DNA from 4 places in the Pseudoalteromonas sp. OFAV1 genome. Region 2 is predicted to be linked to each of the others. Evidence: predicted binding sites of a transcription regulator. Region 2 holds the regulator's gene; each other region holds the start of a gene.

Region 1 (8,334 bases), on a different contig from region 2:
GCACCATGGATCTTCAAGCTCACCACCTTCGTGTGAAATATGCCATGCGTTTGCATCACGGCTATAAATTTTGGTCGCAGAGGCAGAGCACGGAATATTACGCTCTGCAAGGTAATCAAGTAATGATTCACGGCTTGATAAGTCCCACTCACGCCACGGTGCAATCACCTTTAGGTCTGGTGCAAGGGCTGCGAAACATGATTCAAAACGCACTTGGTCGTTACCTTTACCCGTACAACCATGCGAAAGCGCATCGGCACCTACTTTACGAGCAATTTCAACTTGTGCTTTAGCAATAATCGGACGAGCCATAGACGTACCTAGTAAGTACGTACCTTCGTAAATAGCGCCAGTTTTTAATGTTGGGTAAATATAATCACTTACCATTTCATCTTTTAAATCAACTATATGACACTCAGACGCACCTGAAGCAATCGCTTTTGCTTCAACGCCTTCTAGTTCTTCAGCGCCTTGACCTACATCAGCAACAAAGGCAATTACTTCACAGCCATAGTTTTCTTTTAACCAAGGCACGATTGCCGATGTATCTAGACCACCAGAATAGGCTAATACGACTTTTTTAATTGAACTCATTGGTGTTCCTTAAACAAAATTTGGATTTAGTAATGTCACAAGAAGAGCGTTCTGCGCATGCATACGGTTCTCTGCTTGTTGAATAATTTTTGATGCCGGGCCATCCATTACCTCAGAGGTAATTTCAAACTCTCGATGAGCCGGCTGACAGTGCAGCACAGTTTGTGCGCCAGTCTTCTCAAGCAATGCCTGATTTAGCTGATACGGCATATACTTAGCTTTAACTTGCTCAAGCGGTGTTTTATCACCCATCGAAACCCACGTATCAGCATAGACTGCATTTGCACCAACTGCCGCTTCAATTCGGTCACTGACCATTACAGAGGCGCCATTCATCGCTGCAATTTGCTCAGCTTGCTTAAGAATTTGCGAATCAGGTGAGCTGCCTTTAGGGCAAACTGCCACAAAATCAGTGCCTAAAGTGGCTGCTAATAGCATCAGTGAGTGAGTTACATTATTCCCCTCACCTAAGTAAGCTAGCTTAAGTTTACTAACATCGCCATGTACTTCTTGAAGAGTCAAGAAATCAGCCAAAGCTTGGCATGGGTGATATAAGTCGCACAAGCTATTAACAACAGGTACGCTTGAAAACTCACCCAAAGTGGTAAGTGTTTTGTGTTCGAATACACGAGCAACAATACCATCTGCCCACGTTGAGATATTAAGTGCAAAGTCTTTAACTGATTCACGTGCGCCCATGGCACCATTTTGTGAATCAAGATAGACCGCATGACCACCTAGCTTATTAATACCAATATCAAATGATAAACGGGTACGTAAACTAGGTTTTTCAAATAAAGTAACCACTGATTTACCTGCAAGCGCTTGGCTAAAATCTGCAGGATTTGCTTTAATTTTTTGCGCTAAGTTAAAAAGTTTAAGTGCGCCTTTTTGGTCTAACTCTAGACCCGATAAAAAATGATTTAACATGAAATACCTATGGTGTAATTTTCGTTCCTACGTGCTCGCCTTGTAATAAAGCGACTAAGTTTTCTGGCTTTAGCCAGCTTGAGATATACACACCACGTCGTAAATGTTGGGCAGCAAGAAGGCTGGTCTTTACTTTGACCTCCATCCCGCCCTGAATAACTCCTTCAAGGATAAGTGTATCGATTTGCTGCGTATTTAATTGATGTAATGGCTGCTTATTTGCGTCAAGTACAGCTTCTACATCAGTCATAAAAATAAGCTCTGCATTGAGCTCTTTCGCTATGGCTGCAGCTGCTTCATCGGCATTTACGTTATACCACTGACCGTCCTCTCCAAAGCCTATTGAACTAACAAGGGGTAAGCGACCTTGTTCTAATAAGCTCGGTAACACGCTATGACAGCTTCCACTACATTGACCAACTTGGCCTAATACTTTGAGTTTTTCTGAAACTACAACGCCCGCTTCATAAAGGCTCAAACCAACAGGCTTATGGCCCGCACCGATAGCTTGACTCATCAATTGTTTATTGGCACAACCTGCAAGCGCCCCGACAATATAAGGCATTTGTTCATTAGGACTGATGCGTAATCCTTGGTGCTTTGCTGTTACAAAACCCGCTTCTTTTAACCATGCATCTACAAGCGCTCCACCGCCATGCACAATCACAAAATTAGCGTGTTCTTGCGATGCTAGAACATCGAACAATGCTTTTGCTGCATCGGCAGTGTTTAATACTGCACCACCAATTTTAATAACCCATGTTTTCATCATAGTGCTCCGCTAAGGCCTGTATGATGAGGTTCACCCATCGCTAAATTAATACATTGCAACGCTTGGCCTGCAGCACCTTTTAATAGGTTATCAATCGCAGACATTACAATTAATTGCTGACCTTTTTGTTGCCATGCAATATCTACATAAGGTTGTTTTGCAACACCTTTTATACTTGGGATCTTATTACCTAATAAGCGGATCAATGGCTCATCGGCTAAAACTTGATATGCCTCTTTAACCTGTTCAGGGGTAACATCTGGCTTTAGCTGCACATAAATGGTTTCTAGGATGCCGCGTGGAAAATTACCTAAATGCGGGGTGAATAACACTGGATGTCCAAGATGCTGCTCAATCTCCGGCGTGTGTCTGTGATTAAATAAACCATAAGGGGCAAGTGATACTTCGCAAAAATGCGTATTAACACTGGCTTTTCTACCAGCGCCTGTCACACCTGACACAGCATTAACAATAACAGGCTGCTCAGCCAGTAAGTTTGCTTGTTTAAGGGGCTTTAATGCATTAAGCGCTGCTGTCGGATAACAACCCGCTACAGCAACAAGGTTTGCTTTACTGATCGCATCACTATTCCATTCAGCTAAACCATATGCAGCTTGTGCTAAAAGCTCTGGGTGTTCATGTGCGAAACCGTAATAAGTTTGGTAATCCTCATTCCCAGCTAAACGGAAGCCACCTGAAAGGTCGAATACTTTTTTACCCATAGCTAAAAATTGTGGCGCAAGGTCAACACTTACTTTGTGATCAGTACACAAGCACACATAATCAGCATTATTTTCAATATCTTTGTAAGCAGCTGTTGTTAGTGCTTGTAAAGGATACTCTAACAGCCCTAAATGCTCAGGATATAAATCACTTAATAATTTACCTTTATCTAAACTGCCCTCTGAGACATAACATGCTTGTAGGGTTAATTTAGGGTGCTTGGCAACTAAACTTGCTAGCTCTGCGCCGCTATAACCACTTGCGCCAATAATCACTACATTCATTGCTTACTTTTACCTATTAAATCTATTTATCGATACGCCTAAAACTTCTCGCTGAAAAGCGAATAAAAACACTGTCTAAAGTAATGAAATCAGGTTATCGTCGTTTTGTGTTCATAGTACAGTTACACTAATATTTATGCTCAAAAAGTGAATTGATATTCATCATAAATACTTTTATATTGTTATGCAATTAGATTGAATAATTATTTTTGGATTTTTTATGTCTTTACCGTCTTTTTTATCTATGTACCAGCAATTGATTGCAGCGCCTTCAATCAGTGCAATTGAAGATTCACTATGTATGAGCAATAAAGAGGTGATCTCCTTGCTTGCCTCTTGGTGTGAAAGCCTCGGTTTTACTTGCGAAATAACAGAACTGGAGCAAGGTAAAGGCCGTTATAATTTATTGGCAAAACGCGGTGAAGGTGACGGTGGATTAATGTTGGCAGGTCATACCGATACAGTGCCATTTGATGATAGCCGCTGGAATTATGATCCCTTCAAACTCAGCGAGCATAACAATAAATTTTATGGCTTAGGCAGTATTGATATGAAAGGCTTTTTTGCCTTTGTTTTACAAGCGATTAGTGAGCTTGATGCAACAAAGCAAACAGAGCCTTTATTAATCTTAGCAACCGCCGATGAAGAAACCACAATGGCGGGTGCGCAACAAATTTGCCGCCACCCTAACTTGAAACCAGCGCGCTGTATTATTGGTGAACCAACCGATATGACTCCTGTTTTCACTCATAAAGGACATATGAGTACAGCCATTCGGGTAATTGGTCGCTCAGGCCATAGCTCTGATCCTGAACGTGGTTTAAACGCCATCGAAGTGATGCATAAAATGATTACAAAATTGTTAATCATTAAAGAAGAATTAAAGAATAAATATTCAGTTGATCACTTTGAAATTCCGTACCCTACTTTGAACCTTGGCCATATTCATGGTGGCGATAACGCCAACCGTATTTGTGGCTGCTGTGAAATGCACATCGATATGCGACCACTGCCCGGTTTGAGCGTGCAAGAACTGCAGGCGATTTTGCTAAGTGCTGCTGAAGAAATAAATATCCAATACCCAAATGCAGTGAGTGTTATCGACATGCATGAACCTATCCCTGCATTTAGTGGCAGCACAGATACTGCGCTTGTAAAACTAGCTGAAAAAATCTCAGGACAACCTGCTGTTGCTGTAAATTACTGCACTGAAGCTCCCTTTATTCAACAACTAGGTTGCGAAACGATTGTGATGGGGCCAGGCTCAATTAATCAAGCCCACCAGCCTGATGAGTTTTTAGCGATGGAAAAAATAAAACCGTCACAAGAGATAATTAGCAAGATGATTAAAGCAAGCTGCTTTAGTGAATATACCCAAACCACCTCAAGATGCGAGTTTCAGTTGGAATAAAAAGCGATTTAGGCAAGGCATTGATTGCAAATAATAGTGGTTCTATTGTTAAAATCAATAACGCAGTATAAATCGCTTTTAAACCAACCCTCTGGGCGTTTCACAGGCACTTACTCTCATCGTTGTTACTTCTTAAAAGGGACTACCATTCTTGCAAAGTAACGCCTTGATATTAAGCACCTGTGAAACGCTGAATTCTGCATCTTGAGGTGGCTTGGGTATAATAAAAAGGGAGCATAACGCTCCCTTTTTTAATCCATGTACTTACTTAAGTACTTTTTAAATACCGGATCGGTTTTCGCCAGCTCTTTTTGCTCCGCCAAAATATCTTTAAGGATGGCTTTAGAAGTGAGCGGATTTGCTAATACAACTCGAAATACCACAGTTGGTTGATGGTCATATTTTGCAGGTGTCAAACGAGTACGCGATACAAAAGAACGACCGGCTTCACGCTGACGCTTTTGCATACTTGCAGTAAAGCGATTTAATGACGCATAGATGTCGAGCTTGGTCTCTTCGTCGGCGTCTTTTATTTTGGCCTGAATTTCTTTAGGCACATAGCGGTACGTTAATAAACAAAGCTCAGGCTCAGAAATAAGCTCAAAGTCTTCATCCTCTTTAATCATCTGCGCAAAGGTACGCGCCTTTACTATGCCGCGGTCAATCAACATTTCATAGCCTTTACGGCCAATAACACGTAAGCAAGCATGCACTAACATCGCCATACCTGGGCGACTTCCCTCAAGTGTATGACTGCCTAAATCTTTCGAGCCTTTACGAAGAATATACTCGGCATGATGTTCAATCGCATCTGTAGCAGCAGGGTCTTTAAATAACACTAAGCCTGCCCCCATAGGCACATACATTTGCTTATGCGCATCGATAGTGATCGAATCAGCACGCTCTATACCGCTTAGTAGGTGGCGATAATTCGTTGACAGTAAAGTGGCTCCCCCCCATGCAGCATCGACATGAAAATGACAGCCTAGTTCAGCACTTAAATCAGCCATTTCATTGAGTGGGTCTATACTGCCGGTTTCTGTAGTGCCAGCAACCCCTACTAATGCCATCACTTTAATACCTGACGCTTCGAGTTCATAAGCCTTCTTACGCATGGCATTAACGTCAACTTTATTATTCTTATCAGTTTCAATGGCAATAATGTTATCGCGACCAATACCTAATAAGTCGACCGTTTTCCCCAAAGAGTAATGACCCCGCTCAGAAACAAGCACAGCCAACCCTTTATAGCCGTAGTGCAACATACCGGCGATTAAACCTTGTGCTGCAATTCCCTTGTAATCACCATCGGCTTTTAATAGCCGATTGCGGGCAATCCATAATGCGGTGATATTGGCTACTGTGCCACCTGAACAAAACGCCCCAAGAGAGGTTTTAGCGCTATGCATCCACTTGCTGTAAAAAGCATCGTCTTCACTATAGGCTAGATGGTGCATCATGCCTAACACTTGTCTTTCAAGGGGTGTAAACGCTTTTGATGTTTCAATTTTAACTAGGTTCTGGTTCAAGCCCACCATCAGTTTTGATAATGGCAAAACGAAGTGCGGCAATGCCGAGGTCATATGACCAATGAAGCTTGGTGCAGCAGTATGAACAGAATGCGCAACTAACTGCTCCATAATGTCTTGTGCATAGTCAGAGACGAAAGTTGGCTCTTCAGGGATAGTGGCCGACTGAAAATCTTTTTCAATCTCGTGCAAGGGCTTCTCAATCGCCGCTATGTTCTCATTTAAGAACCCAGCAAGATTGCTTGAAATTTCTGATTCGATTTTACTCAAGGTTGAGTCAGGTGCCTCTGGCACCGTAAATATACGAATCAAGCTTTCTTTTGAGGCGACGGCACAACGCTTTTGATCCATCCTAATACCCATTCTAAGCAGCTAAAAATGAATTAGATGTTGAAACATCACCGTTTTCACTTTTGCGGCACTGTTGCTACGAAATTGGCTAACTTTACTGGAATATCACGAAAATGTCTCGTCTAAAGCAAAAAAGCCACGTCTTCGATGACAAAAAAGTGATCTAAAAATGACATTTGCGGTAATTTTATACTATCGATTAAGTCTTTTTTCAGTATAATCAAGTAATAACAGCTAAGGGAGCACTTATGCCCAAAGGAATGCAAAAAACCAGCTGGCTACTTTATGGCTTTGCCGCTTTTTTTGTTAGCTTATTTGGTTACATTTACTATACCTATGAAACCACTCGCAATGAAATAATCACGCATGTTGATAACAAATTATTTAATGCTGCTGTGAGTGTAAAACATATCTTAGGTGATGATTACCATGATCGAGTTAATGCTGGTTTAGCTATCTCTCCTGCTGTATACAAAGAAAAAAGTCGCGCACTCTCTGAGTATGCAAAACAAATGCAACTTGCCTATGTCTATGCCATGGTTAAGCGTGATGATACCGTCTACTTCAGTGCTTCAAGCTATACTCAAAAAGATCAAAATACAGGCAAAGTTACCGAGTTTTTTGACATCTACTCTGAAGCAACAGAATTAAATAAAGAAGCCTTTAATTCAACAGAACCTGTTTATGAAATTTCACAAGATCAATGGGGCTACTTTAAAAGCATTTTCGTAACCTTTGTCGATAACAACGGCCAGACCTACATCACCGGTGCAGACATAACACTTAGCGATTTTAATCAGCAATTGCAATACAGTGTTACTCGCGCAGCAATTACAGCCTGTTTCTTTTTCTTTATAGCAGTATTAATTGCAGGCCTCTATTTTTTACAACTCAAACGTTCACTATCAACAGATGCTCGCACAGGCTTTGCCAATCATGTAGCGCTAGAGTATTACTTAAAAAAGACAACAAAATATCGCATGGAGCTCGCGGTTATCGTCATTAATGAATTAGACGATATCAGTAGCTTTTACGGTACCGAAGTCAGCGATAAAGTTATGGCAAGTTTACTTGGCTACTTCCAAGCACGTTTGCCGAATGACTGCTTTGCCTATCGCCTTGCCACGAATAAGATAGCTTTGTTGCAAACGCGCAGCTCTGACAAAGAATTAGAAGAAATAATTAACACCTTCAACAATGCTATCCCGGTGTTAAAAGAACCGTTCATTTACGTTAGCTTGTATGCAGGCATTGCATCTGGCAACAAGCTTATGCTTATCGAAAATGCCCACATAGCCTTACAGCAAGCAAAGTTTAATAATCAGCGAGTTGTTCGCTATGAAAATGTTTTTAAACAAGTCGAAGAGCGCTTTAGAAATAATGTAACGCTTGCCAAAGAGGTGAAAGAAGCATTTGATAACAATCGCATTGTGCCTTACTTTCAAGCTATTTATGATACCAACACTGAGCAGATTGAGCACTACCAATGCCTAGCGAGATTAGCCAGTGCCCAAGGCCGTATTCATAGTCCTGACTACTTTATGACGGTGCTCAAACGCTCACGTATGGATGGGCTGTTAAGACGTACCATGTTTACCCGTTGTGTTGAGCATTTTAGAAAAACCAACCTAAGCTGGAGCATTAACATCACCGCGCAAGATATTCTTGATCCAAGCTTAAGTGAGTTTTTCGAACAGCAACTAAGACGCTACCCACAGCCTCATAACATTATTTTTCAAT
Region 2 (8,334 bases):
TATATCTTACAAGTAAGTTCTCAAATGGCAGTACGTAAAGTTATAGGGGGAATTAAACGGGTGCACTTTTAGCAGAGTATAGGTAAAATATTTTGATAATTGTTATTATTTAGGTGCCAACAATGAAAAAAACAGCCTTACTGATTTTGACTACTTTAATGAGTACGTCAGCACTTTCTGCAGATGTGGTTAATATTTACTCGTTTCGTCAACCATTCTTAATTCAGCCAATTTTAGATGACTTTACCAAGCAGACTGGTATTAAAACCAATGTGGTGTTTGCGAAAAAAGGCTTAATTGAACGTGTGAAACGTGAAGGTAAGCACAGCAAAGCAGATTTGGTGCTTACTTCAAACTTTAGCGCACTTATTCAATTAGAAGATCTTGGCTTAACTCAATCAATAAAAAGCGATGTTATAGATGCAAATGTTCCTAGCACATTTCGTGATGCTGACGGCCAATGGATCGCTTTAACGAAACGAGTTCGTAATGTTTACTCTTCAAAAGAGCGTGTTGGCGCACTCGCTGATTTAAGTTATGAAGATTTGGCTGATCCCAAATATAAAGGCAAAATCTGTACTCGCTCAGGTAAGCATCCATACAATTTAGGTTTAGTTGCTTCTATGGTTGCGCACCATGGCGAAGCAAAAACTAAACAATGGTTAGAGGGCGTTAAAGCCAATTTAGCACGTAAGCCACAAGGTAACGACAGAGCGCAAGTCAAAGCTGTGAAAGAAGGGTTATGTGATCTGGCATTAGGCAACAGCTACTATTTTGGTAAAATGATGCAAGATGAGCAGCAAAAGTCATGGGCCGAAGCGGTTAATATTAACTTTCCAAACCAAACCAATCGTGGCTCACATATTAATGTTTCGGGTGTTGTTATGACGCGATATGCTAAAAATCCGGAAAATGCCTTGAAACTGATTGAGTATATGACCGACAATAAAGCGCAAAATATGTATGCTTCGGTCAATATGGAATACCCAGTAAAGCAAGGGGTTGCATTGTCTGAGATGGTTGCGTCATGGGGTGAGTTTAAAGAAGATAGTCTTGCTCTTGATGAAATAAGTAAATACCGTCCTGTTGCGTTAAAGCTTATTGACGAAGTAAAGTTTGACTTATAACGAGGTTTTTCCTCGTCTTTTATAAAAGCTGTTTTTTAACAGCTTTTATTTTATCTGGTATTAATCCACTTATGCATGTGAAGTTTTCGTTGTCGCGTTGGCAAGTATTGGCTTGGCTAATCGGTTTGCTACTTGTTACGCCGCTAGGTTTTTTATTGTTTGAATCTCTGCAAGGTGGTTCGGATGTCTTTCAGCATTTATTCGATACTGTTTTGTGGGACTACACGCGTAATACCCTTGTACTCATAGCTGGGGTTGGGCTATTGAGCTGTGTTATTGCGCTGCCGCTTGCGTGGTTGACTGCGTACTGTGAATTTCCTGGTCGAAAACACTTTGAATGGGCACTGATGCTGCCTTTGGCAATGCCAACTTATCTCATTGCTTATGTTTATACGGACTTACTTGATTATGCTGGGCCTGTGCAAATTGCGCTCAGGGACTGGTTTGATTGGCAGTCACCCGATGATTATTGGTTTTTTGATATTCGAACTTTGCCGGGTGCAATTATTATGATTGCATTAGTGCTGTATCCGTATCTTTATCTTATTTTTAAAACGGCCTTAAGAGAGCAATCTTTTAAATTAGTGCAAGCTAGTCAGTTAATGGGGTTATCGCCATTACAAAGCTTTTTACGGGTAAGTTTACCGCTTGGTCGAGGGGCAATTGTGGCAGGAGTTACGTTAATCAGTATGGAAGCTATGGCTGATTTTGCCACTGTTAATTACTTTGCAGTGAGCACATTAACGACCGCTGTTTACGATACCTGGCTTGGCTATTATTCATTAACCGCTGCGGCAAAAATATCAGGCATTATGCTGCTTATTTTGTTTCTCACTATTATGGTTGAGCGCTTTAGTCGTCGTAATCAAGCTGTGTATGAACGCCAGTCGAGCATTAACAGCGCAACCTTATATCGCTTAAAAGGTAGCACAGCATGGGCTGCAAGTTTAGTCTGCACAGTTGTGCTGGTACTTGCTTTTATCTTGCCAGTTGGAGTGCTTGTTAAATACGCCATTGTTTATGCGGATGAAGCATGGAATGGGGCATTTTTTAATTATGCTTGGCAGAGCTTTAAAGTCGCCATTGTTGTCAGCCTAGTGACAATCCTTCTTAGCTTGTTGGTACTGTTTTATCAGCGTATTGCTAAACAAGCGTATCCACTTATTCCGGGGCGTTTAGCAAGTACGGGTTATGCGCTACCGGGTACGGTACTGGCGATTGCGGTATTGTTACCACTAACACAAATTGATGATGCACTTAATCAATGGCTTGAACCAATAGGTTTATCGCCGGGCTTACTTCTGAGTGGGACATTATTTGCGATGATTTTTGCGTATATTGTGCGCTTTTACGCGATTGCACATGGCGCCCTTGAAAGCAGTTTTTTACGTATTAGCCCTTCTCTTGATATGGCAAGTCAATCTATGGGTAAAAGTGCATTTCAAACCTTGTATAAAGTACATCTGCCTTTACTTAAACGCGGCATTTTAACCGCTGGGCTTCTGGTATTTATTGAATGTATGAAAGAGCTACCCGCGGCCTTGTTATTACGACCGTTTAATTTTGAAACTCTTGCAACTCATGTTTTTCAATATGTTAGTGATGAGCAGTTAGAGTTAGCGTCTATCTCAGCCCTATTTATTGTGTTAGTCGGGCTTATTCCTTTGTATTTCGTTAATCGTTCGATGGAGCAAAATCACTCATGAGTCATTTGATAATTAAAAATTTAGCTTATCAATACAATGGCACTAAGGTATTGGATGCGCTTAACTTGAATGTTGAACAAGACGAAATCGTCTGCCTGCTTGGGGCAAGTGGTTGCGGTAAAACAACGACTTTAAAAGCGATTGCCGGAATTATAGAGCCCTCACAAGGTTTTATGAGTATTGATTCGCTAGTCGTTAATGATGATAAGCATTTTGTTGCACCAGAAAAACGTAATATTGGCATGATGTTTCAAGATTACGCGTTATTTCCTCACTTATCGGTGAGCGACAATATTGCATTTGGTTTAACCAATATGAGTAAGTCGCAAAAGCGTGATCGCGTGGATGAAATGCTGAGCTTAGTTAAGTTAACTGGCTGTGCAGAACGTTATCCGCATCAATTATCAGGTGGTCAACAACAGCGTGTTGCAATTGCTCGTGCGCTTGCTTATAAACCCAGCTTGTTATTACTTGATGAGCCATTTTCTAATATCGATACGCAGGTTCGCTTTGAGTTAATTGCCGACATCCGCCGTATCATTAAAGCTCAGCAAGTATCTGCAGTGTTTGTTACCCATTCGAAGGAAGAGGCGTTTGCGTTTGCTGACACCTTGGCTGTAATGCATGGTGGAAAAATAGCCCAACAAGGCTCATCAGAACAGTTATTTAGCCAACCTAACTCAAAGGAGGTTGCAGAGTTTCTTGGTACAGGCATATACTTAACGGCGAAAGTCTTAACGCCAACTGAATACGAAACGGCGTTTGGTGTAATACATTCACTCACAGTAAATAACAGTGCTCACAAACAAGGGCAAGTTTATGTACGGCCTCATTATATTCAGTTATGTGAAGCTGATCAGAGTGATGAAAATAGCCTGACAATTTTGCACAGACGCTTTATAGGCACACGTTATGTTTATCGTGTGAATATAGCGGGGCAGGAGTGTGAAGTCGCTGCAGAGCAAGACCGCGTGTTTGCAGTTGAGCAGCCTGTAAAAATAAAAATAATGCCGCACACAGTCAATTTTTTTCATGATTAGTACTGCTTAACAATCTTGAATTCTTGGCTAGGTGCAAATAACGAGAAGCTAAGGATTCACTATGGCGCAAGCGCAATCTGGGATTTGTGCTGAAGCAAACTTACATGGTTTGCACCTGTTTTTTAATGTTTATGATGGCCATGACGAGTCATTACGTAAAAAGCTAAAACGCGTGAGCGTCATTCAAGATGAGTTTGCGGATCAGTTCTCAGAAGCCATGCTGTCGTGCGTGGTTGCGCTTGGTGCGCAATATTGGCCGCATATTTTGCCTGAGTTTATTCCAAGTCAATTACAAAGCTTTCCTAATGTGACTCATAGTGAACATGTTATGAGTGCACAGCCATTTGATTTATTTGTACAAATTCGTTCAGACCGTGAAGATGTTAATCATCTTTTTGCCCTACAGATCCTGAAATTATTTACGCCAGATGTAGAGCTTGTGGAGCAAGTGCGTAACTTTCGTTTTTTAGATGGCCGCGACTTTAACGGCTTTATTTATGCGGGTGACACCCCTCATGGTAGACAAAAACGCAGTACGGCATTGATAGACAGACCGGGGCATTTTGAAGATCAAGGCAGCTACATTCATGTTCAGCGCTTTGTGCACGATTTAAGTGTTTGGCAACATTTGTCGTTATCAGAGCAAGAGCAAATTATGGGGCGTACTCGGCTTGATAACACCTTAATTATGCCTGCACTCGAAACTAGTCATGCAGTTCGTAGTGAACTAAAAGATGAAAATGGCCAGCCGTTGATACTTAATCAGAGCATGCCGTTTGGTGATGTTCATAAGCAGGGTATTTTAATGGTGTCATGTGCCGCGCAAGGTGATGCGTTTGAGCAGGTATTAAAGAGTCGCTTGGGGCAGGGCGATTGCTACGACCATTGGCTTGATTTTACTCAAGCCGATATGGGGTCGGCGTTTTTCGCCCCGTCAGTAAACTTTTTGAAGCAGCTTTAAACTGTATCGAATAAAGTGCGCACGCGATCAAGCGTGACATCTATTTCAGAAATCTTTGCAGGAGCGATAAAAATTGTGTCGTCACCTGCAATTGTACCAAGTACCCCATCAGCTTTACCTAATGAGTCTAGTAAGCGCGCGATAAGTTGTGCTGCACCTGGGCTGGTACGAATAATAATCATCATTTCGTTATGCATAATATCGATAACGAGTTGACGCAATGGGCTTTTCGCTGTTGGTACTCCCATTTCAGCGGGTAAGCAATACACCATTTCTTGTTTTGCATTACGGGTGCGTACCGCGCCAAACTTACTTAACATGCGAGAGACTTTACTTTGGCTTATGTTGTCGAAGCCTTGATCTTTTAATGCTTCGACAATCTCACCTTGTGAGCCGAAGTTTTCTTCTTTTAATAGCGCTTTGAACGCTTTGATTAGTGCTTCTTGTTTGTCTTGTGGTTGCATGTTGCCGTATCTGTAGTCATAAAACGTGAAGTAATTCTACACAACTCTGCATACTTATGCAGTACTAGTTTACATTTCTCGCCCTAAATGCTGTGTGTTTACAGTATAGTTTACAACTATGGTCGAAATTATACGCGAAATAAGCAGGATAAATTTGTTTTTAGTCGCTAATTTCATTATCTTTAGGGCCACAAATATTTCCTACCTCAAATTACGGAGAATTCCAATGAAAGTTGCTGTTTTAGGCGCAGCTGGCGGTATCGGCCAAGCATTGTCTTTATTATTAAAAACAAGTTTACCTGCAGGTTCTGAATTATCATTATACGATGTTGCCCCTGTTGTTCCTGGTGTAGCGGTTGATCTTTCTCACATCCCAACAGACGTTAAAGTTGAAGGTTTCGGTGCTGATAACCTAGACGATGCTTTAGCTGGTTGTGATATCGTTCTTATCCCAGCGGGTATGCCGCGTAAGCCTGGTATGGACCGTGCGGACCTTTTCAACGTAAACGCAGGTATCATCAAAACATTAGCTGAAGGCATCGTTAAAAACTGTCCTAAAGCGTTAGTTGGTATCATTACTAACCCAGTAAACGGCACTGTGCCAATCGTTGCTGAAGTATTCAAAAAAGCGGGTACTTACGATGCTGGCCGTGTATTCGGTATCACAACACTTGACGTGATCCGTTCAGAAGCATTTGTTGCTGAACTTAAAGGTTTAAGCGCTACTGACGTTAAAGTTCCAGTGATCGGTGGCCACTCAGGCACTACAATCCTTCCTCTTCTATCTCAAGTTGAAGGTGTTACTTTCACTGACGAAGAAGTCGCAGCATTAACTCCACGTATCCAAAACGCAGGTACTGAAGTTGTTAACGCTAAAGCGGGTGGCGGTTCAGCGACTCTTTCAATGGGTGCAGCAGCAGCACGTTTCTGTATGTCTTTAGTTAAAGGCTTACAAGGTGAAGAAGTGGTTGATTACGCATACGTTGCAGTTGAAAACGGTGACGCAGCATACTTTGCACACCCAGTACGTTTAGGTAAGAACGGTGTTGAAGAAATTCTTTCTTACGGTGAATTAAGCGCTTTCGAAGAGCAAGCTAAAAACGACATGCTTGAAACGCTTAATAAAGACATCCAAGAAGGTGTTGATTTCATCAACGGTTAATTTCGATAGATGATAGGTGCTATTAAAGCACCTAAAACAAAAAAGCCTGCATATGCAGGCTTTTTTAATGGCTCGAATAAATAGAGTTTAATGATCGCGGGCAACGGCGATGCGTGCCAAGCTCTCTAATGCTTGCTTGTATGGCGTTTCTGGTAAAAATGCAATACAGGCGATGGCTTTATCTGCCTCTTGCTCTGCCTTTTGCATTGTAAACTCAAGTGCTTTGGTATCAGCTAACGCCTCAAGAATACTGTCTAGGTGATCCATACCATTGCCAAGTTCAATTGCTTCACGAACGAGCTTGATTTGCTCTGGCGTGCCTTTTTGCATGGCATAAATAAGCGGTAAGGTAGGTTTACCCTCGGCTAAATCATCACCAATATTTTTACCAAGTTGCTCAGCATCGGCGTTGTAATCAAGCACATCATCAACAAGCTGAAAGGCTGTTCCTAAATGCATGCCATAAAGGTTTAATGCCTCAAGCGTTTTATCATCTTGTTCAGTGATAATTGCTGCAAGGCCAGTTGCTGCTTCAAATAACTTAGCTGTTTTGCTGTAAATGACCTGCATATAGCTTTGTTCTGTGGTGTCAGGATCGTTACAGTTCATTAGCTGTAATACTTCACCTTCAGCAATGACATTCGTTGCATCAGCTAAAATTTCCATGATTGGCATTTTACCAAGACCAACCATCAACTGAAATGAGCGTGTGTAAATAAAATCACCAACTAGCACGCTAGCGGCATTGCCAAACTCAGCATTTGCTGTAGGCGTACCACGACGTAAATGTGACTCATCAACAACATCATCATGCAGTAAAGTTGCAGTGTGAATAAATTCGATGATAGTGGCCAGTGTAATGTGGTCTTTACCTTCATAGCCTAAAGCTTTTGCTGCTAAAATGGCCAACATAGGGCGAACACGCTTACCACCGCTGTTTACTATATATAAACCGAGTTGATTGACCAATGCGACATCTGAGCGCATTTGGGCATGTATAAGTTGATTGACGTCATTCATCTCATGATCGATTAACGTCTGGATAGCTTTTATATCCATTGATCTCCGAGCCAATATTTATGGGTATACGAGGCTGATTGTACAACAAAAAAAGCACTTGCTCGATATTTTGTGCTGATTCAGTAAAAAAACACTGTAAAGTTTTTTATTTTAAATCAAATTTGAACAGTTAATTGTAGTTGTTTGGTTGAATAGTAAACATGCTTGCATTTATTTAACGGCGCTTTTGACGTGTTAATTTAATTGTCATGAGATCGTAAAAACCGCTTGGCATACGTTGTTTTTAGGATAGAATAAGGAAAAATATTGAATTGCTCTCAATGCAGCTATTTTTTATTCATTTTATAGCAAAAGAGGCTTGCTAGTTTTTGCGCATTAGCGTAAACTTCGCGCCCTATTGAAGAATATTTTAGTTGCGTCGATTTGAGGGCGCACAGACGGAGTTAATTATGTACGCGGTTTTCCAAAGTGGTGGTAAACAGCACCGTGTGACTGAAGGTCAAACAATTCGTCTTGAAAAATTAGACGTTGAAACTGGTGCAGCAGTTGAATTTGATTCAGTACTTTTAGTTGCTGATGGTGAGAAAATCGAGATCGGTGTACCGTTCGTAAACGGTGGTAAAGTAACAGCTGAGGTTGTTTCACACGGTCGCGGTGAGAAAGTGAAGATTGTTAAATTTAGACGTCGTAAGCATTCTCGTAAGCAAATGGGCCATCGTCAATGGTTCACTGAAGTTAAAATCACTGGCATTAGCGCTTAATTAGAGGTACTGAGAAATGGCACATAAAAAAGCAGCTGGTAGTACTCGTAACGGTCGCGATTCAGAAAGCAAACGCCTAGGTGTTAAGCGTTT
Region 3 (8,334 bases), on a different contig from region 2:
CGCATCTTTCTCTGAGAGTTGCTCAAACGGTGTTAAACGCTTAACGTTTGCTTCTAGCCATGCTTTATATGGATGGCGTGATTTAAGGTCTTGGTCAATCTCATCTGAATGCCAAATCTTCCCTTGATGAGTATCAATAACTAATAGCTCACCAGGGCCAACACGGCCTTTCTCAACCACTTCGTCTGGTGCGTAGTCCCAAATACCTACTTCTGAGGCAAGGGTAATGAAACCATCTTGAGTGATTACATAGCGAGCTGGACGCAAGCCATTACGGTCAAGGTTACAGGCTGCAAAACGACCGTCAGACATTACAATACCTGCCGGGCCATCCCATGGTTCCATGTGCATTGAGTTGAAGTCATAAAATGCACGTAAGTCATCATCCATGGCACGGTTCTTTTGCCATGCTGGTGGCACAAGCATACGCATAGCACGGAATAAATCCATACCACCCGCTAAGAACAACTCAAGCATATTATCTAAGCTTGAAGAGTCAGAGCCGCTTTCATTCACAAAAGGCGCTGCTGATTGCAAATCAGGAATAAGTGGTGAGGCAAACTTGTACGCACGGGCACGAGCCCACTGGCGGTTACCTTGAATAGTATTAATTTCACCATTATGCGCTAAATAGCGGAATGGTTGCGCTAATGGCCAACGAGGTTGTGTATTAGTAGAGAAACGTTGGTGGAATACACAAATCGCACTGGTCATGCGAATGTCAGCTAAATCTAAATAAAAGTTAGGTAAGTCTACAGGCATCATTAAGCCTTTATAGACGGTAACTAAACCAGATAAGCTGGCAATATAAAAATGTTCATCGTTTTCGAGGCGCTTTTCTGCACGACGACGAGCTACATACAAGCGACGCTCTAAATCTTTTGGACGCCAGCCTTCTGGTGCGCTCACAAAAATTTGTTCAAAGCCCGGTAGTTGTTTTTTTGCAATTGGCCCTAAACATGATGAATCTGTTGGCACTACACGCCACCCCTGAATACTCAAGGTTTCTTTTTCAAGTTCTTCACTCAGCACATCTTTAGCTGTTTGTGCAAGTACAGGATCAGCATTTAAAAATACCATGCCGACTGCGTAGTTCTTACCTAAATGCCAATCATGTTCGCTGGCAATAGCACGAAAGAAACTATCGGGTTTTTGCATTAATAAACCACAGCCATCACCGGTTTTGCCATCTGCAGAAATACCGCCTCGGTGTTCCATGCGATCTAAGCCCGTGATTGCTGTTCGAATCAAGCGATGACTCGCTTGACCATTGACCTGGGCTATTAAGCCAAAGCCACAATTATCTTTTTCTAATTTTGAGTCATATAACATAGACCCCTCCCCTTGCTACAACGACTAGCGATTCAGTCTTTTGCGACAGTGCTAGCAGACGAACAAAACTATCGCCAATTGTTCCATGAGTCAATAGAGATTTGAATACATATTCATATTCTTGAATATTTCTCACTTGGAGGCACATATTAAATACTAAGCAATTTCTTTACATTTAGACGTATTTTTACCGTTATTTTTTTATGACACTGGTGTCAAATTTAACAACTTGTAAAAAACCAATCTAAAAACCCGCACCTTTACGTTAACGTAAACTGCACCAACAAATGAATAATTATTCAACTTATGAATATCAATGCAGCTTTTTATGGGGTCTCACCTAGCACAGTTGCATCATTATTTACTCTTGGCTTTAGCATAGTTACAAACTATGTATCTGAGCAGACTACCTTAGTCGCAATGACTGAGTTTCTTTACCTATGCGTCAACAAACAGCAATTTAAAAGTGTCCGCTGCGGACACTTTTTCTGTCCGCGGACAGGCAGTAACTCATTAAACAAAATAAAATGCATTAAAAATCAATACATTAAATTTTGGCACGCTACTAGTATAGATAAGACATCAGCGAAATTGAGGATTTCAAAATGTTCACTATCAGTTTGTTTATGGCTTCTCCACTTACCATGCTTGCCGTTGGCTTCATGATTGTGTGTTTTGAGAATCGTAAGGAGTTATGATGATTAAGGATACCAGCGCCCAAGATATTACCGTGGCTAAGAAAAACACTATAAAAAAACCACTTATGTTAGCAGCGGGTCTAATACTTGTTGGTGCGCTTGGCTTTCAAGCTTTGTTTGCCAGTAACGATGGCAGCATTTCGGTTGATGCAGCAAGCCTACAAATTAGTGAAGTGAGCCAAAAGACGCTCACCAGAGATGTGGCAGCGAGCGGTAAAATCGTTGCAGCTAATGCGCCAAAGGTTTATAGCCCTGAACGTGGTTTTGTCGATTTAAAAGTAAAAGCCGGTGATAGCGTTGAAGTAAATGAAGTGATTGCAACCGTTACCAGCCCTGAGCTAACCAACGAATTAAAACAACAACAATCAGTATTAGCGCGATTAGAAGGCGAATTACAACGCAAGCAACTTGAAGCGCGCAGGCAAAAGCTGAGCCTTACCAAAGCACTCGATTTAGCTCAGGTAGAACTAAATGCCGCAGATAGAGAAAACCGTCGCGCTAAAATCTCTATCGAGAAACATTTAATCAGCCAAATAGATTTAGAAAAAGCCGTTGATGATTTAGCTCGTGCCAAGCTTTCTTATAAGCATGCTGAGCAAGAAGTCAGCTTAGCTAAAGATACCCTCGCATTTGAGCTAAAAGCAGCAGAGCGCGATCTGGCGCGTCAGCAATTGATTGTTGATGACTTACTAAGGCAAGTAAATGAACTCACCATTACAGCCAGCGTAAGCGGCATTGTGGGTAACTTATTAGTGCAACAAAAAGAGGCGGTAACACAAAGCCAACCGTTAATGACATTGGTCGATTTAAGTAACTTTGAAGCAGAACTGCAAGTACCAGAAAGCTACGCCAACGAGCTAGGTCTTGGTATGCAAGTAGAACTTACTTTAGGCGCACGTCATGTAACAGGCACCCTATCGGCTATTTCGCCTGAAGTGAATAATCGCGAGGTCACTACCCGCGTACGCTTTGACAATGAGATTTCTGGCATTCGCCAAAACCAACGCTTAACCGCACGTATTTTATTAGAGAATCGCGACAATGTATTGCAGGTAAAACGCGGCGCATTCTTACAACAAGGTGGCACCCATGCTTATAAAGTTGACGGTGACATGGCTTATTTAATCGATATAAAAACCGGTGCAAGCAGTATCAATGCTGTCGAGATTATCGAAGGCGTAGAGCCTGGCGATAAGTTAATTATCTCGAATTACGATCGCTTTAAAAAAGCACCCACACTGGTTTTACGCTAACAAATAAAAGGAATAATCAACATGCTTACAATGAACAACATCAGCAAAGTATATCAAACAGATATGGTACAAACGCACGCCCTTCGCGACTTCAACCTACAAGTAGAAGAAGGTGAATTTATTGCCGTAACGGGTCCGAGTGGCTCAGGTAAAACCACCTTTTTAAACATTGCCGGTATGTTGGAGCCGTTTAGCGAAGGCCAATACATGCTAGACGGTATTGATGTGGGTAAATTAAATGACAACCAGCGCGCAGATCTCCGTAATCAAAAAATTGGTTTTATTTTCCAAGGCTTCAACCTTATTCCAGATTTGAACTTGTATGAAAATATTGAAGTACCACTGCGTTATCGCGGTATCAAAGCTGCTGAGCGTAAACGCCGAATTGAACAATGCCTTGAGCAAGTTGGTTTAGCCTCACGCGCTAAACACTTACCGCAACAACTTTCTGGTGGTCAACAGCAACGTGTGGCCATTGCAAGAGCCCTTGCAGGTGAACCACGCTTTTTACTCGCCGATGAGCCAACTGGTAATTTAGATAGCCTAATGGCGCGTCAGGTAATGGAGCTGCTTGAGCAAATCAACCGTGATGGCGCAACCATCATCATGGTAACCCATGATCCAGAGCTTGCCCGCAGAGCACCTCGTAATATCCAAGTTGTTGATGGCCAACTCGCAGACTTCACTTTGTATCAAGGCACCCAAAACCTTAAAGCGGCTGGAGTGTAACCATGTTCCTTCATTATTTAGATTTAAGCTGGCGCAGCTTTAAGCGCACGCCACTAGTAAGCTTTTTAATGGTGCTGGCTATTGCCATTGGTATTGGCGTAACCATGACAAGTTTATCTGTGTATCACATGATGTCGGCAGACCCTATTCCTGAAAAAAGTAGCGATCTTTATTCTGTGCAGTTACAAACCATGGATGAAGGCCGTACGTGGTGGACAGTCGATAACATGCCACTGCAATTAACCTATCAAGATGCGGTTAATCTTAACCAGGCCAAAGCTGGTGGCAAACGTGTCACTATGGTTAGAACGGGTTTTTCGGTTTATTTAGACTCAGATAAAGTTAAACCTTTTATTGGTCAAGCCCGTCTAACCACCCCTGATTTTTTCGATATGTTTAACCTATCGTTTATTTATGGTGGGGTTTGGAGCGCGCAACAAGAAGCCGATGCAGCACCTGTCGTGGTTATCAATAAAGAATTAAACGACAAACTATTCGCAGGTGAAAACCCCGTAGGCAAAATGGTGTACCTCGATGATGCTAGTTACGAAGTCATTGGCGTGATTGATGATTGGGATATCACTACTAAATACTATGACTTGAATAACGGTGCATTTAATAAAACCGAACAACTGTTTTTACCATTTAGCCTAATGAAAGCACGCCAGCTTGAAAACTGGGGTAATACCAATGGTTGGAAGCACGAAAAAACCAATACCTTTAATGACAAGCTCAATTCAGAAATGGTGTGGTTACAGTTTTGGGTTGAACTAAAAACACCTGCAGAAAAGCAAGCTTACCAAGACTTTTTAATGGCCTATATGCAAGAACAACAGAAGCTAGGTCGTTTTAACCGTGAAAAATTAACCGCCACCCTACGTGATGTAAATGAGTGGATGAAGTACAACAATGTTGTCAGCGAAGACAACGAAATTCTGGTTGGCCTAAGCTTTATGTTTTTAGCGGTATGCCTTGCCAACATCTTAGGCTTGTTACTTGCGAAATTTTTACGTCGCGCTCCTGAGGTCGGTGTACGCCGTGCATTAGGTGCCAGTAAACGCCAAATATTCTTTCAACATATTGTTGAGGTAGCCATGTTAGGTTTCTTAGGTGGCATCTTCGGAATTATTTTGGCGCAAGTGGGGTTATTAGGCGTACGTCAAAGCTATAGCTACTACCAAAGCTTAGCCACAATGGACTTGAGCATGTTACTCAGCGCACCTGTGATTGCAATTAGCACCTGTGTTATAGCGGGTCTGTACCCTGCTTGGCTGGTGTGTAAAACCAACCCAGCAATTTACCTTAAGAGCCAATAAGGAAGACACCATGTTAGAAATCAAACCTATCTTTCACGCCTTATGCCGCTCAAAAGTTGGCGCTATTTTATTGCTGATCCAAATTGCCATCACCACTGCAATTGTTAGTAATGCGGCGTTTATTATTCAAGACAGGATTAGCTATTTAAGCCAAGAAACAGGCTACCCTGAACAAGACATTTTCGTTTTTAATGTCATGATGTTTGGCAAAGATGTGTCTCCGTCTCAGCAATATGAGCTTGATGAAGCCATGCTTCGTCAAATACCTGGGGTAGTTGATGCTGCTTATTCGAGTAACACACCGCTTTCGGGCAGTGGTTCTTCGTCAGATTTTAGCTTAAAACCAGCACCTGAAGAGAGTAAATCAGCCCGTACTTCTTACATGTTTATCGATGAGCATGGCATTAATACCTATGGCGTTAAACTCATTGCTGGGCGTAACTACACTGAAGACGAAGTGATCGTTACCGATAACTATGATGAGCTTTCAAAAGTAACCGTTGTCACTAAAACCCTACTCGATGAGCTGTTCCCTGACGGCAATGGTTTAGGCCAAACAGTCTACTTTGGTGACATTCCAATGAAAATAATTGGTGTTATTGATCTAATGAAAGGCCCATGGCTTAAAGACAGCCGTCCAGATAACGTAGCACTGCTGCCTTTTATTAAGCCTGGAACAAATGCACGCTTTGTAGTTAGAACAGAGCCAGGTCAACGTCAATCAGTCATGAACCGTGTTGAAGAAGCCATGCTAAAAAACTACAACAAACGCGTTATCTCTCGCATTCGTGGCTTAGATGACGATAAAGAGTCATACATGGCTGAAGATACATTAATGATGCGCATGCTGATTGTACTAATTACTATTTTAGTGTTGGTGACAGCCCTAGGTATTTTCGGCCTAACGCTGTTCAATATTAGCAAGCGTACTAAGCAAATAGGCACTCGCCGCGCTTTAGGTGCCAGAAAGTCAGCCATCATCAGCTACTTCTTAGTTGAAAACGCCATGATATGTGTTGTTGGTTTAGTGATTGGTGTGATTGCTGCCGTGTATTTAGGCCAGTTGCTCATGCAGCACTTTTCAATAGCTCAGCTTGATATTAGCTACGTGCTTGCTACAGCGCTGGCAGTGTTCGTTATGAGTTTATTAGCGGTACTTGCACCTGCAAAACGGGCGGCGAATATCTCACCGAGCATTGCAACTCGAACAATTTAGTTCTCCCAACCTATGCTACACTGGATTAACAGTGTAGCATTCATCTTGCACCCTTATTAGGAAAATAACTAAAACAATAATATGGAAAAAATACTTATCGTCGATGATAACCCAGCCATTTTGGATGCATTGTCGTTATTACTCGAAATTCACGGTTTTGATGTTGTTACAGCAAGTAACCCGTTTGAGGCAATTCAGGCCGTACAATACCAACGCATAGCGCTTGTTATTCAAGACATGAACTTTACCGCCGACACCACTTCCGGCGAAGAAGGCAAGGAACTTTTTTATGCCTTACGAGACATTAATCCTCACCTACCGATTATTTTGATCACCGCATGGACAGAGCTTTCTACTGCGGTTGAACTTGTCAAAGCAGGGGCTGCTGATTATTTACCAAAACCATGGGACGATGCCAAGCTACTTACTTGTGTAAATAACCTAATAGAGCTGGGTAAAGCAAAACAGCAAAACGAAACCTTTACCCGCCACCAGCAAGAGCGTGACGCATCTGTGCAACAAGCAAATTTGGTGGGCTTGGTTTATAAAAGTACCGCTATGGAGCACATTGTTAATCTTGCGATTCAAGTGGCTAAATCGGATATTTCAGTGCTGATCACAGGCCCTAACGGCAGTGGTAAAGAACGCATTGCGCAAATAATACAGGCCAATTCATTATTAGCAGATAAACCCTTTATCACTGTTAATGCCGGTGCTTTGCCTAGCGAACTTATTGAGGCTGAGTTATTTGGTGCCGAAGCGGGCGCCTATACAGGTATTACAAAACAGCGTATTGGTCGTTTTGAAGCGGCCGATGGTGGCACCCTATTTTTAGACGAAATTGGTAACTTACCACTTTCTGGGCAAATGAAATTATTACGCATTTTACAAACTGGTGAATTTGAACGTTTAGGCTCAACACAAACACGTAAAGTGAATGTGCGGGTGATTTCAGCAACCAATGAAGATTTAAGCCATGCAATTAAAACAGGTCAATTTCGGGAAGACCTTTACTACCGCTTAAATGTTATTGAGTTAAATTTACCAAGCCTTGCCCATCGCCCAGATGATATTTTAGCTTTGGTCGCACACTTTTTACCTGAGCGCACACTGTCGCTTAGTACAGAAAAAGCCCTGCTCGCCCATAGCTGGCCGGGTAATGTTCGTGAGCTTGAAAATGCCTGTAAACGCGCTGGCGTTTTAAAACCCACAGGGGTGATTGAGCTTGCTGATTTTGGCTTACAAGTTGAAACAAACAGCCCATCACAAACAAGAGCAGAGCCTAACAAACAAGAGATTGAACTTGCCATGCGCGAGTACAAAGGTGTGATTGCTAAAGTGGCTCGCCATTTTGGCCTAAGTCGCCAAGCGCTTTATCGCAGGCTTGATAAATTTAAGATTGAATACTAATGCGTTTTTCGTTTCGATATAAAATCATAACCTTATGCATGGCAGCGTCTGCATTGCCACTTATGTTGGTTTGTTACTTTGCGGGTATAAGCTTGTTTTACAGCCTATTAGCCCTGCTCGCTTGCGCTTTGATCAGCGGACTTTTTGCCGCGCAATTATCAACCCCGCTTATTGATGGCATGAACTCACTCGAAACCGGGTTGCTTAATTTTAAAGATGGTGAGCTGGCTACATTATTAGCCTATGATGGCAGTGATGAGCTAGGTGATTTATGCCGGCTTTATAACCAAACCGCAAAACAGCTTCGCCAAGAAAAGCAATGGATATATCAGCGTGAGTTGATGCTCGACAAAGTACTGCAAAGCTCCCCGCAAGCTGTG
Region 4 (8,334 bases), on a different contig from region 2:
CAAAGCTGAGATCGATCCACTAGTTGGTCCACAAGCATACCAAGCTCGTGAATTAGGCTTCAAACTAGGTTTAAACCCTACTCAAATGAAACAGTTCGTTAAGATCTTCATGGGTCTTGCTAACATGTTCAACGATTTCGATTTCGCACTATTAGAAATCAACCCGCTAGTAATTACAGACGAAGGTAACCTTCACTGTCTAGACGGTAAAATCGGTGTAGATGGTAACGCGCTTTACCGTCAACCTAAAATCCGTGAAATGCACGATCCTTCACAAGAAGATGCACGTGAAGCTCACGCTGCAAGCTTCGAGCTTAACTACGTTGCACTAGACGGTAACGTTGGTTGTATGGTTAACGGTGCAGGCCTTGCAATGGGTACTATGGACATCGTAAACCTACACGGTGGTAAGCCAGCTAACTTCCTAGATGTTGGTGGTGGTGCTACTAAAGAGCGTGTATCTGAAGCATTCAAGATCATCTTATCTGACGACAACGTTAAAGCTGTTTTAGTTAACATCTTTGGTGGTATCGTACGTTGTGACATGATCGCTGAAGGTATCATTGGCGCAGTTAAAGAAGTAGGCGTAAACGTTCCTGTAGTAGTACGTTTAGAAGGTACTAACGCTGAACTAGGTCGTGAAGTACTTGCTAATTCTGACCTTAACATCATCGCTGCTGAATCACTAACAGACGCAGCTGAAAAAGTTGTTGCTGCTGCGGAGGGCAAATAATGTCTGTATTAATCAATAAAGATACAAAAGTTATCTGTCAAGGTTTCACAGGTGGCCAAGGTACTTTCCACTCTGAGCAAGCGCTTGAGTACGGTACACAAATGGTTGGTGGTGTAAGCCCAGGTAAAGGCGGTCAAACGCACCTTGGTCTTCCAGTATTCAACACAGTACGTGACGCTGTTGAAGCAACTGGTGCAACTGCATCAGTTATCTATGTACCAGCAGCTTTCTGTAAAGATGCAATCTTAGAAGCTATCGATGCTGGCATCGAGCTTATCGTTTGTATCACTGAAGGTATCCCAACACTAGACATGGTTGACGTTAAAGTTAAGCTTGAGCAAACTGGTGTTCGTATGATCGGTCCTAACTGCCCAGGTGTTATCACTCCGGGTGAAACGAAGATCGGTATCATGCCTGGTCACATCCACAAGCCTGGTAAAGTAGGTATCGTATCACGTTCTGGTACTTTAACTTACGAAGCGGTTAAACAAACTACTGACGCTGGTTTCGGCCAATCAACATGTGTTGGTATCGGTGGTGACCCAATCCCTGGCACTAACTTCATCGACGTTTTAGAAATGTTCGAAAAAGACGAGCAAACTGAAGCAATCGTAATGATCGGTGAAATCGGTGGTACTGCAGAAGAAGAAGCTGCAGAATACATCAAGCACAACGTGACTAAACCAGTTGTTTCTTACATTGCAGGTGTTACGGCTCCTCCAGGTAAGCGCATGGGTCACGCAGGTGCAATCATCGCAGGTGGTAAAGGTACTGCTGATGAGAAATTTGCTGCATTAGAAGCTGCTGGCGTAAAAACTGTACGTTCACTAGCTGACATCGGTGCTGCACTTAAAGAGAAAACAGGCTGGTAATCAGTTTTAATCTCTTAAAAAAGGCTCGCTTATGCGGGCCTTTTTTGTATCTGAGAGTTTCCTAGTTTGTGCACGAAAATTCTAGCTTTAAATTAAGAATAATAATGCTTTATTTGTGAATAAAAATTCCATACACTGATACCTTGTTTATTTGTTTTTATATAAAACGCTGTTATTAAAAAAGGTAAATATCACGTGCGTACCACAGAATTGGTAGATGGATTTCGCCAGTCAACTCCTTATGTTAATGCTCACCGAGGTAAAACTTTCGTTGTAATGCTCGGCGGAGAAGCAATTGATCAGCCAGGTTGTCGTAGCATCATTAATGATGTTGCATTATTAACGAGCTTAGGTATCAAAATTGTTTTAGTGTTTGGTGCAAGGCCACAGTTCAATGCGGCACTGCAAGAATTTGGCATAACTAGTCAGTTTCATAATGAAATACGTGTTACTGATAACGCGACTTTTGATGTAATAAAGAAAGTTGCGGGTGCAATGCAGTTCGATATAACCGCGCGTTTATCTACGTCTTTAAGTAGTACTCCTATGACTGGTTCATACTTGAATGTGGTCAGCGGTAATTTTGTTATTGCTCAGCCTTTAGGAGTTGACGAAGGCATTGATTATCATCACTCAGGCCGTGTAAGACGTATTGATGTTGAAGGGATTCGTCATCAATTAAACAATAACAGTATCGTACTACTTGGTCCGATTGCCGCCTCAGTGACAGGTGAAAGTTTTAATTTAACTGCTGAAGAAATTGCCACTCAGGTTGCATTAAAACTGCGCGCTGACAAAATGCTCGGTTTTTGTAAAGAGGCCGGTATCTTGGATGAAAACGGTGAAGCAATTGCCGAGCTTATGCCAAATGAGGCAGAATCTGTCTTAGCAAACTACCGTAATCAACCTGATTCATGTTTAAGTGCAACGGTATTCTTACAAGCGGCCATTGATGCATGTCGTGGCGGCGTACATCGTTGTCATTTAGTTAGTTACAAAGAAGATGGCGCATTATTACAAGAGCTTTTCTCATTAGATGGCATTGGTACGCAAATCGCGCCGCAAAGCTCTGAACAGTTACGTAGTGCAACAATATCTGATATTACCGGGATTATTAATCTGATCAGACCGCTTGAAGAGCAGGGCTATTTAGTTAGGCGTTCTAGAGAGCAGCTTGAGATAGAAATAGAGCAATTTACTGTCATTGAGCGTGATGGTTTAATTATCGCCTGTGCCGCTTTATACCCATTTGCTGAAGAACAAGTGGGGGAGTTTGCAAGTCTGGCTGTTCATCCACAGTACCGAGATGCAGATAGAGGGAGTTACCTACTGCGTTTTATTATTAATAAAGCCAAACGTGCGGGTTACTCGCATTTATTCGCTTTAACCACACGCAGTATTCATTGGTTTTTAGAACAAAGCTTTGAATTAGTGACCGTTGATGAGTTACCGGCGAAGAAAAAGGCACTGTATAACTATGAGCGCCGTTCTAAAGTGCTGCGACTGGACCTTACTAAACTAAGTAAAAACCGTTGATAGGACAACTGAGTGGATTGCTATAAAAAAGGTGACGCATGTGCGTCACCTCTAATTCTATATATTGTATTTAATTAATACTCATAGTTAATGTGCTGATAAAAGCGCACACGTAAATCTTGGCGCGTTGGATTAAAGGCCAGCTCGTCAGTTACTTCATTAATTGCGCTTTGCACTTGATTCATAAACTTACCATAACCAATGTCATGCTTGTCTTTATCGGCTGCGGCAATCACAAAATGTAGAGAATCAACAAGTTGATTTGCATCCCAATAATGTTGTAATTGCACTTGCTCTGAGCTGCAATCAAAGGTTAGCTTTTGCAGTTCACTGTTACTTTGTGCGTTATCAATATTGCTATTACGAACAATAGGGCGGGTACCATTAGCGATAAAAGCACCAAGGGTTAGCGCTCGTTTTTCGCAAGCTCGTTTAAATGCATCAAAAATATATTGATAAAATTGCGTGTAATTCTCTTCATTCAACATATGTTGAAATTGCGTTTTAATCGCGCGGGTTACTGGAATAGAAAACCCAGCATAAGTCATTTCACTGTGCTGTGTTGGTAAATGACATTGGCGAGATTGATAGCGTGGATATAAGCTACGCAATTTATAGCCATAGCTTTCTTTGTGACCTTTTGCTTTAGCAAATAAATCATAAGTAAGATGCTGGTGATCGCGAATTTTAAGTGGAGGTTGGCCGCTTAATAGCTTTTCTTGTAATGAGTTTATTACGCGCTGTACGTTATGGTGAAAACTTGCTGCATTAGCACGAATATCTTCACCTGTAGCCAAAAATAATAAACGAATTTTTTTGCATTTTACATCATTAGCGGCAAACACATTATGTGCTTCGTGGTATTGTGGGTTATAGAAAAACAAAATCTGCTTAGCGGTTTCTAAACTATATGCCTCATCATGGTAACGAACGACAGGTAACTTATCGTTAGCGATCAGATGTACATTGTGCAGTTCATATTCATCACATAGTGCAAATAACTCCCTTGCAAGACGCTTATAAGCACAGCTTACATTACTAAACTGTGCAAAAAACTCATCAGTAGGTTTAAACTCAACTAGCACATACTGGTTAGCACGCGCAGAGCTTGGAATATAGACTCTATGTTGATTGAGCGAAGCCATCTTTTTTCCTTATTGGTAGTGAAACTGACGGCACTATATCGCTAGTCAATGATCATTTTATTGCGTTAGAACAATTTTTTTACCGATTTTGCAGCGTCTGTAAACAATGTATTCAATAATCGGCTTATTATCTTCAATAAACATGGCTCAACTACTGTATGTTAGGGTTTGTTTTTGTAATAATGCATTAGTTTTGTCACCATGCAATATTTTGAGGATTATGCTCCTATGGCGGAAATTGAGAATCGCCCAAGTAACTTTATTAGAACGCGTATCGACGAAGATCTCGCAAGCGGTAAGCATGCGACTACACACACGCGTTTTCCACCTGAACCAAACGGTTTTTTACACATTGGTCATGCAAAGTCTATCTGTTTAAATTTTGGTATTGCCCAAGATTATCAAGGTCTTTGTAACTTACGTTTTGATGATACGAATCCAGAAAAAGAAGACATCAATTACGTAAATTCAATTAAAGAAGATGTGCAGTGGTTAGGTTTTCAGTGGGATGGTGAAATTAAGTATTCATCTAACTATTTCGATGCGTTATACGGCTATGCTGTTGAGCTTATCGAAAAAGGCCTTGCGTATGTGTGTTTCTTATCGCCAGATCAAGCACGTGAATACCGTGGTACTTTAAAAGAGCCAGGTAAAAATAGCCCGTACCGTGATACGCCAGTAGAAGAAAACCTAGCGCTATTTGAAAAAATGCGTAATGGCGAATTCAAAGAAGGCGAGTGTGTACTGCGTGCTAAAATCGATATGGCAAGTTCATTCATGGTATTGCGTGATCCGATTTTATACCGTGTACGTTTTGCTCACCACCACCAAACAGGTGATAAGTGGTGTATTTACCCAATGTACGACTTCACGCACTGTATTTCAGATGCACTAGAAGGTATCACGCATTCACTATGTACGCTTGAGTTCCAAGATAACCGTCGTTTATACGATTGGGTATTAGATAACATCAGCCTTGAGTGTCACCCACAGCAAATCGAGTTTTCACGATTAAACCTTGAATACACCATTATGTCTAAGCGTAAATTAAACGACTTAGTGGTTAATGGTCATGTTGAAGGCTGGGACGACCCACGTATGCCAACGATTGCTGGTCTGCGTCGTCGCGGTTATACACCTGCATCAGTACGTGAATTCTGTTCTCGCATCGGTATCACCAAGCAAGAAAACATGGTTGAAATGGGTATGCTTGAAGCGTGTATCCGTGAAGATCTTAATGAGCATGCACCGCGTGCAATGGCTGTTCTTGATCCGGTGAAGATTGTTATCGAAAACTATGATGCAGATAAAGTAGAGACTTTATCAGTTGCCAATCACCCGAATAAAGAAGAGATGGGCCGTCGTGATGTGCCTTTCACACGTGAGATTTATATTGAGCGTGAAGACTTCCGTGAAGAAGCAAATAATAAGTTTAAACGTTTAGTACTTGATAAAGAAGTACGTTTACGTGGTGCTTATGTAATTAAAGCTGAGCGTGTTGAAAAAGACGAGAACGGTGAAATCACCACTATTTTCTGTTCTTACGATCCAGAAACGCTAGGTAAAAACCCAAGCGATGGCCGTAAAGTTAAAGGTGTAATCCATTGGGTATCAGCCAGTGAGTCAATCACCGCTGAAGTACGTTTATACGACCGTTTATTTAACGTACCAAACCCAGCTGCTGCTGAAGACTTCAATGCAACGCTAAATCCAGAATCACTCGTGGTTCTTGCTAACGCGAAACTTGAACCGTCTCTTGCTAATGCACAAGCAGAGCAGGGCTTCCAGTTTGAACGCATGGGCTATTTCTGTCGTGATAACAAAGCCGACTCACTAGTATTTAATCAAACTGTGGGTCTTCGTGATTCATGGGCAAAGATTGAACAAAAGGGCTAAACTTTTAACTAATTGTTTAAGTTTCTAAGCTTAATAAAAAACCCTTTCACTTTTAAAGTGAAAGGGTTTTTTTATAACTATTAAAAGTGATTAAAAATAGCCGCGAATACCTAAGCTAAAGTTGCGACCAGGTAGTGGTGCTTTTTCTTTAATAAATGAACTGTGAACGAAACCTAGTTCATCCGTTAAGTTATCAGCATTAATGTACAGCTGCGTATCGACAGGGCCTAAATCAAGTTGGTAATTTGCCGATGCATCAAACAGGGTATAACCGTCAGTTTTTGTTTCATAAGCGGTAATATCTGACTGCTCAAAATAATGAGTGCCTGCTAGGCTAAATTGCCAACCGCCAACAGTATACTGTAGTTCAGAACCAAGTTTGTTTGCTGGAATACGTGGTAGGTAACCTTCGCCATCTTTTAATTTAGCAGTTGTTGAATCACCAAACACTTTAACCAATGTGCTAGGTGACACTTGGTAGTGGACGTCAAACTCAATACCATAAAGTTTTGCATCTTTACTTGCAAATTGATACACCGCCATTGCGTCTTCGTCAGCCTCTGCTGCTGACTCTAGACCGTGCTCTTCATCGAATACGAGCCCAGTACTTTGCTGGTAATAGTAGTTTTCAATGTCGTTGTAGAAAAAGTTAACGGTGTAACCAAAGTCACCAATAAAGCGGCGGAAACTTAAATCAAAGTTGGTTGCAGTTTCTTGATCGATATCTTCAGGCTCAAAGTGTATTTCGCCGTCTTCGATATGATAACCAAGGCCTAACTCATATGTGCCAGTTGCAATGTGTACACCATTTGAAAGTAGTTCAGCACTAAGAGGCGCGCGCTCTGAACGAGAAACGCTAAGCGCAACACTTTGGCCTTCTTGATATTGCCAGATTGCACCTGCAGAAAAACTTAGATTTGTGAAATCTTCGCTGTAATTGATGATTTCTGCTTCTTCGTCATCGTGACCTTCTTCCTCTTCGTGAGCGTGGTCATGATGGTGCTCTGCCATACTAACTGCCGAGTCAATTTGGTAATCCTCAATACGTGCGCCTAATTCAACGGTTACATCACCAAATTGACGCTCTTCAAGCATGAATAGTGCATTGGTTTTAGTTACACTTGCTGGTGTAAAGGCTTCTTCACCATCAGCATCGTAGTCTGATTCTGTGTAGTGGTAGCCAGCCATACCGTGCCAAAGGCCTAATTTATGTTCAACGGTTGCACGTGCTTCAGTGGTTTTGTTAGAAAACACAGTGCCAACTGCACCATCTTCAATTTCGGCATGTTTATAGTCTGTGTAACCCACACGTAGTGAGATATTTTCAATCCAGTTATTATGTAGCGCATAGCTCATGTAACTTTGCCAGCGATCTTGCTCTAATTGCGCGAAGACAGACTCTTCGTGTTCTTCTTCACCTTCGTTTTCATCATGATGCTCACCTTCTTCATGCTCTTCGTGATGATGGTGTTCATGGGCGGGAATACCGTAATCTGTTTCGATGCGACCATATGACACACCCAATGTTAGGTGGTCGCCAACATAACTCGTACCAAAATTAACATTTTGGCTATCGATAAAGGTGTTTTCTACACGGTTAGCGGTTTCGTGCTCTTCATGATCTTCACCCTCATGTTCGTCATGCTCTTCAGGAAGCTCGAATGTTGGTGTTTTATAATCATGACCTTTGCGCTTTGTGCCATCAAAATGGAAGTTGAAACCTTCATTACCGGTTTCAAGTTTTGCGGCATAAGTATTGGTGTTTGATACTGTATCATGGGTGTATTGCGCAGCGCCTGTTAAAGTGTCGATATTGTCGGTAGGAATACGATTATCAACAACATTTACCACACCACCTATCGCACCTGAGCCGTAAAGTAGGGTGGCAGGGCCTCGTAACACTTCAATTTGTTCAGCGGCTAGGCTGTCATTTGATGTTGCGTGATCTGGGCCTATACGTGATGCATCACTGCTATCAAGGCCATTTTGAGTGATTTTCACACGCGGACCATCTAAGCCGCGAATGATTGGGCTTGATGAAACTGGGCCAAAATAACTAGCATTCACACCAGGTAGGCCTTTTAGTGTTTCGCCTAGGGTCGGCTTAGCCTTATTTTTAAGATTATCACCAGCCAATACGTTAACGGGTGAG

The links. Region 2 encodes ArgR, which controls arginine synthesis, uptake and breakdown. Its sites were predicted from a motif close to ANTGAATANNTATTCANT; they were not measured.
Region 1: a site for ArgR is predicted at 3,450-3,467, ahead of argC (N-acetyl-gamma-glutamyl-phosphate reductase). Genes of this name have one in related genera too.
Region 3: a site for ArgR is predicted at 1,433-1,450, ahead of gltB (glutamate synthase large subunit). Genes of this name have one in related genera too.
Region 4: a site for ArgR is predicted at 1,720-1,737, ahead of argA (amino-acid N-acetyltransferase). Genes of this name have one in related genera too.

What each region holds. Positions count from the first base shown of each region.
Region 1 is NZ_JAKGBG010000028.1:34,582-42,915, reverse strand. It holds gene L1267_RS15170 (argininosuccinate synthase) at 1-594, opposite strand, end outside; gene L1267_RS15165 (ornithine carbamoyltransferase) at 604-1,524, opposite strand; gene argB (acetylglutamate kinase) at 1,532-2,293, opposite strand; gene argC (N-acetyl-gamma-glutamyl-phosphate reductase) at 2,293-3,303, opposite strand; gene argE (acetylornithine deacetylase) at 3,524-4,714, shown strand; gene panP (pyridoxal-dependent aspartate 1-decarboxylase PanP) at 4,966-6,594, opposite strand; gene L1267_RS15140 (bifunctional diguanylate cyclase/phosphodiesterase) at 6,843-8,334, shown strand, end outside.
Region 2 is NZ_JAKGBG010000005.1:158,608-166,941, forward strand. It holds gene L1267_RS04905 (Fe(3+) ABC transporter substrate-binding protein) at 123-1,127, shown strand; gene L1267_RS04910 (ABC transporter permease) at 1,199-2,833, shown strand; gene L1267_RS04915 (ABC transporter ATP-binding protein) at 2,830-3,873, shown strand; gene L1267_RS04920 (Dyp-type peroxidase) at 3,935-4,834, shown strand; gene argR (transcriptional regulator ArgR) at 4,831-5,298, opposite strand; gene mdh (malate dehydrogenase) at 5,525-6,460, shown strand; gene ispB (octaprenyl diphosphate synthase) at 6,548-7,519, opposite strand; gene rplU (50S ribosomal protein L21) at 7,930-8,241, shown strand; gene rpmA (50S ribosomal protein L27) at 8,258-8,334, shown strand, end outside.
Region 3 is NZ_JAKGBG010000024.1:44,414-52,747, reverse strand. It holds gene gltB (glutamate synthase large subunit) at 1-1,332, opposite strand, end outside; gene L1267_RS14020 (efflux RND transporter periplasmic adaptor subunit) at 2,030-3,283, shown strand; gene L1267_RS14015 (ABC transporter ATP-binding protein) at 3,305-4,012, shown strand; gene L1267_RS14010 (ABC transporter permease) at 4,015-5,328, shown strand; gene L1267_RS14005 (ABC transporter permease) at 5,339-6,544, shown strand; gene L1267_RS14000 (sigma-54-dependent transcriptional regulator) at 6,626-7,954, shown strand; gene L1267_RS13995 (sensor histidine kinase) at 7,993-8,334, shown strand, end outside.
Region 4 is NZ_JAKGBG010000014.1:79,146-87,479, forward strand. It holds gene sucC (ADP-forming succinate--CoA ligase subunit beta) at 1-733, shown strand, start outside; gene sucD (succinate--CoA ligase subunit alpha) at 733-1,605, shown strand; gene argA (amino-acid N-acetyltransferase) at 1,801-3,141, shown strand; gene L1267_RS10235 (DUF3083 family protein) at 3,216-4,286, opposite strand; gene glnS (glutamine--tRNA ligase) at 4,515-6,182, shown strand; gene L1267_RS10245 (TonB-dependent receptor) at 6,273-8,334, opposite strand, start outside.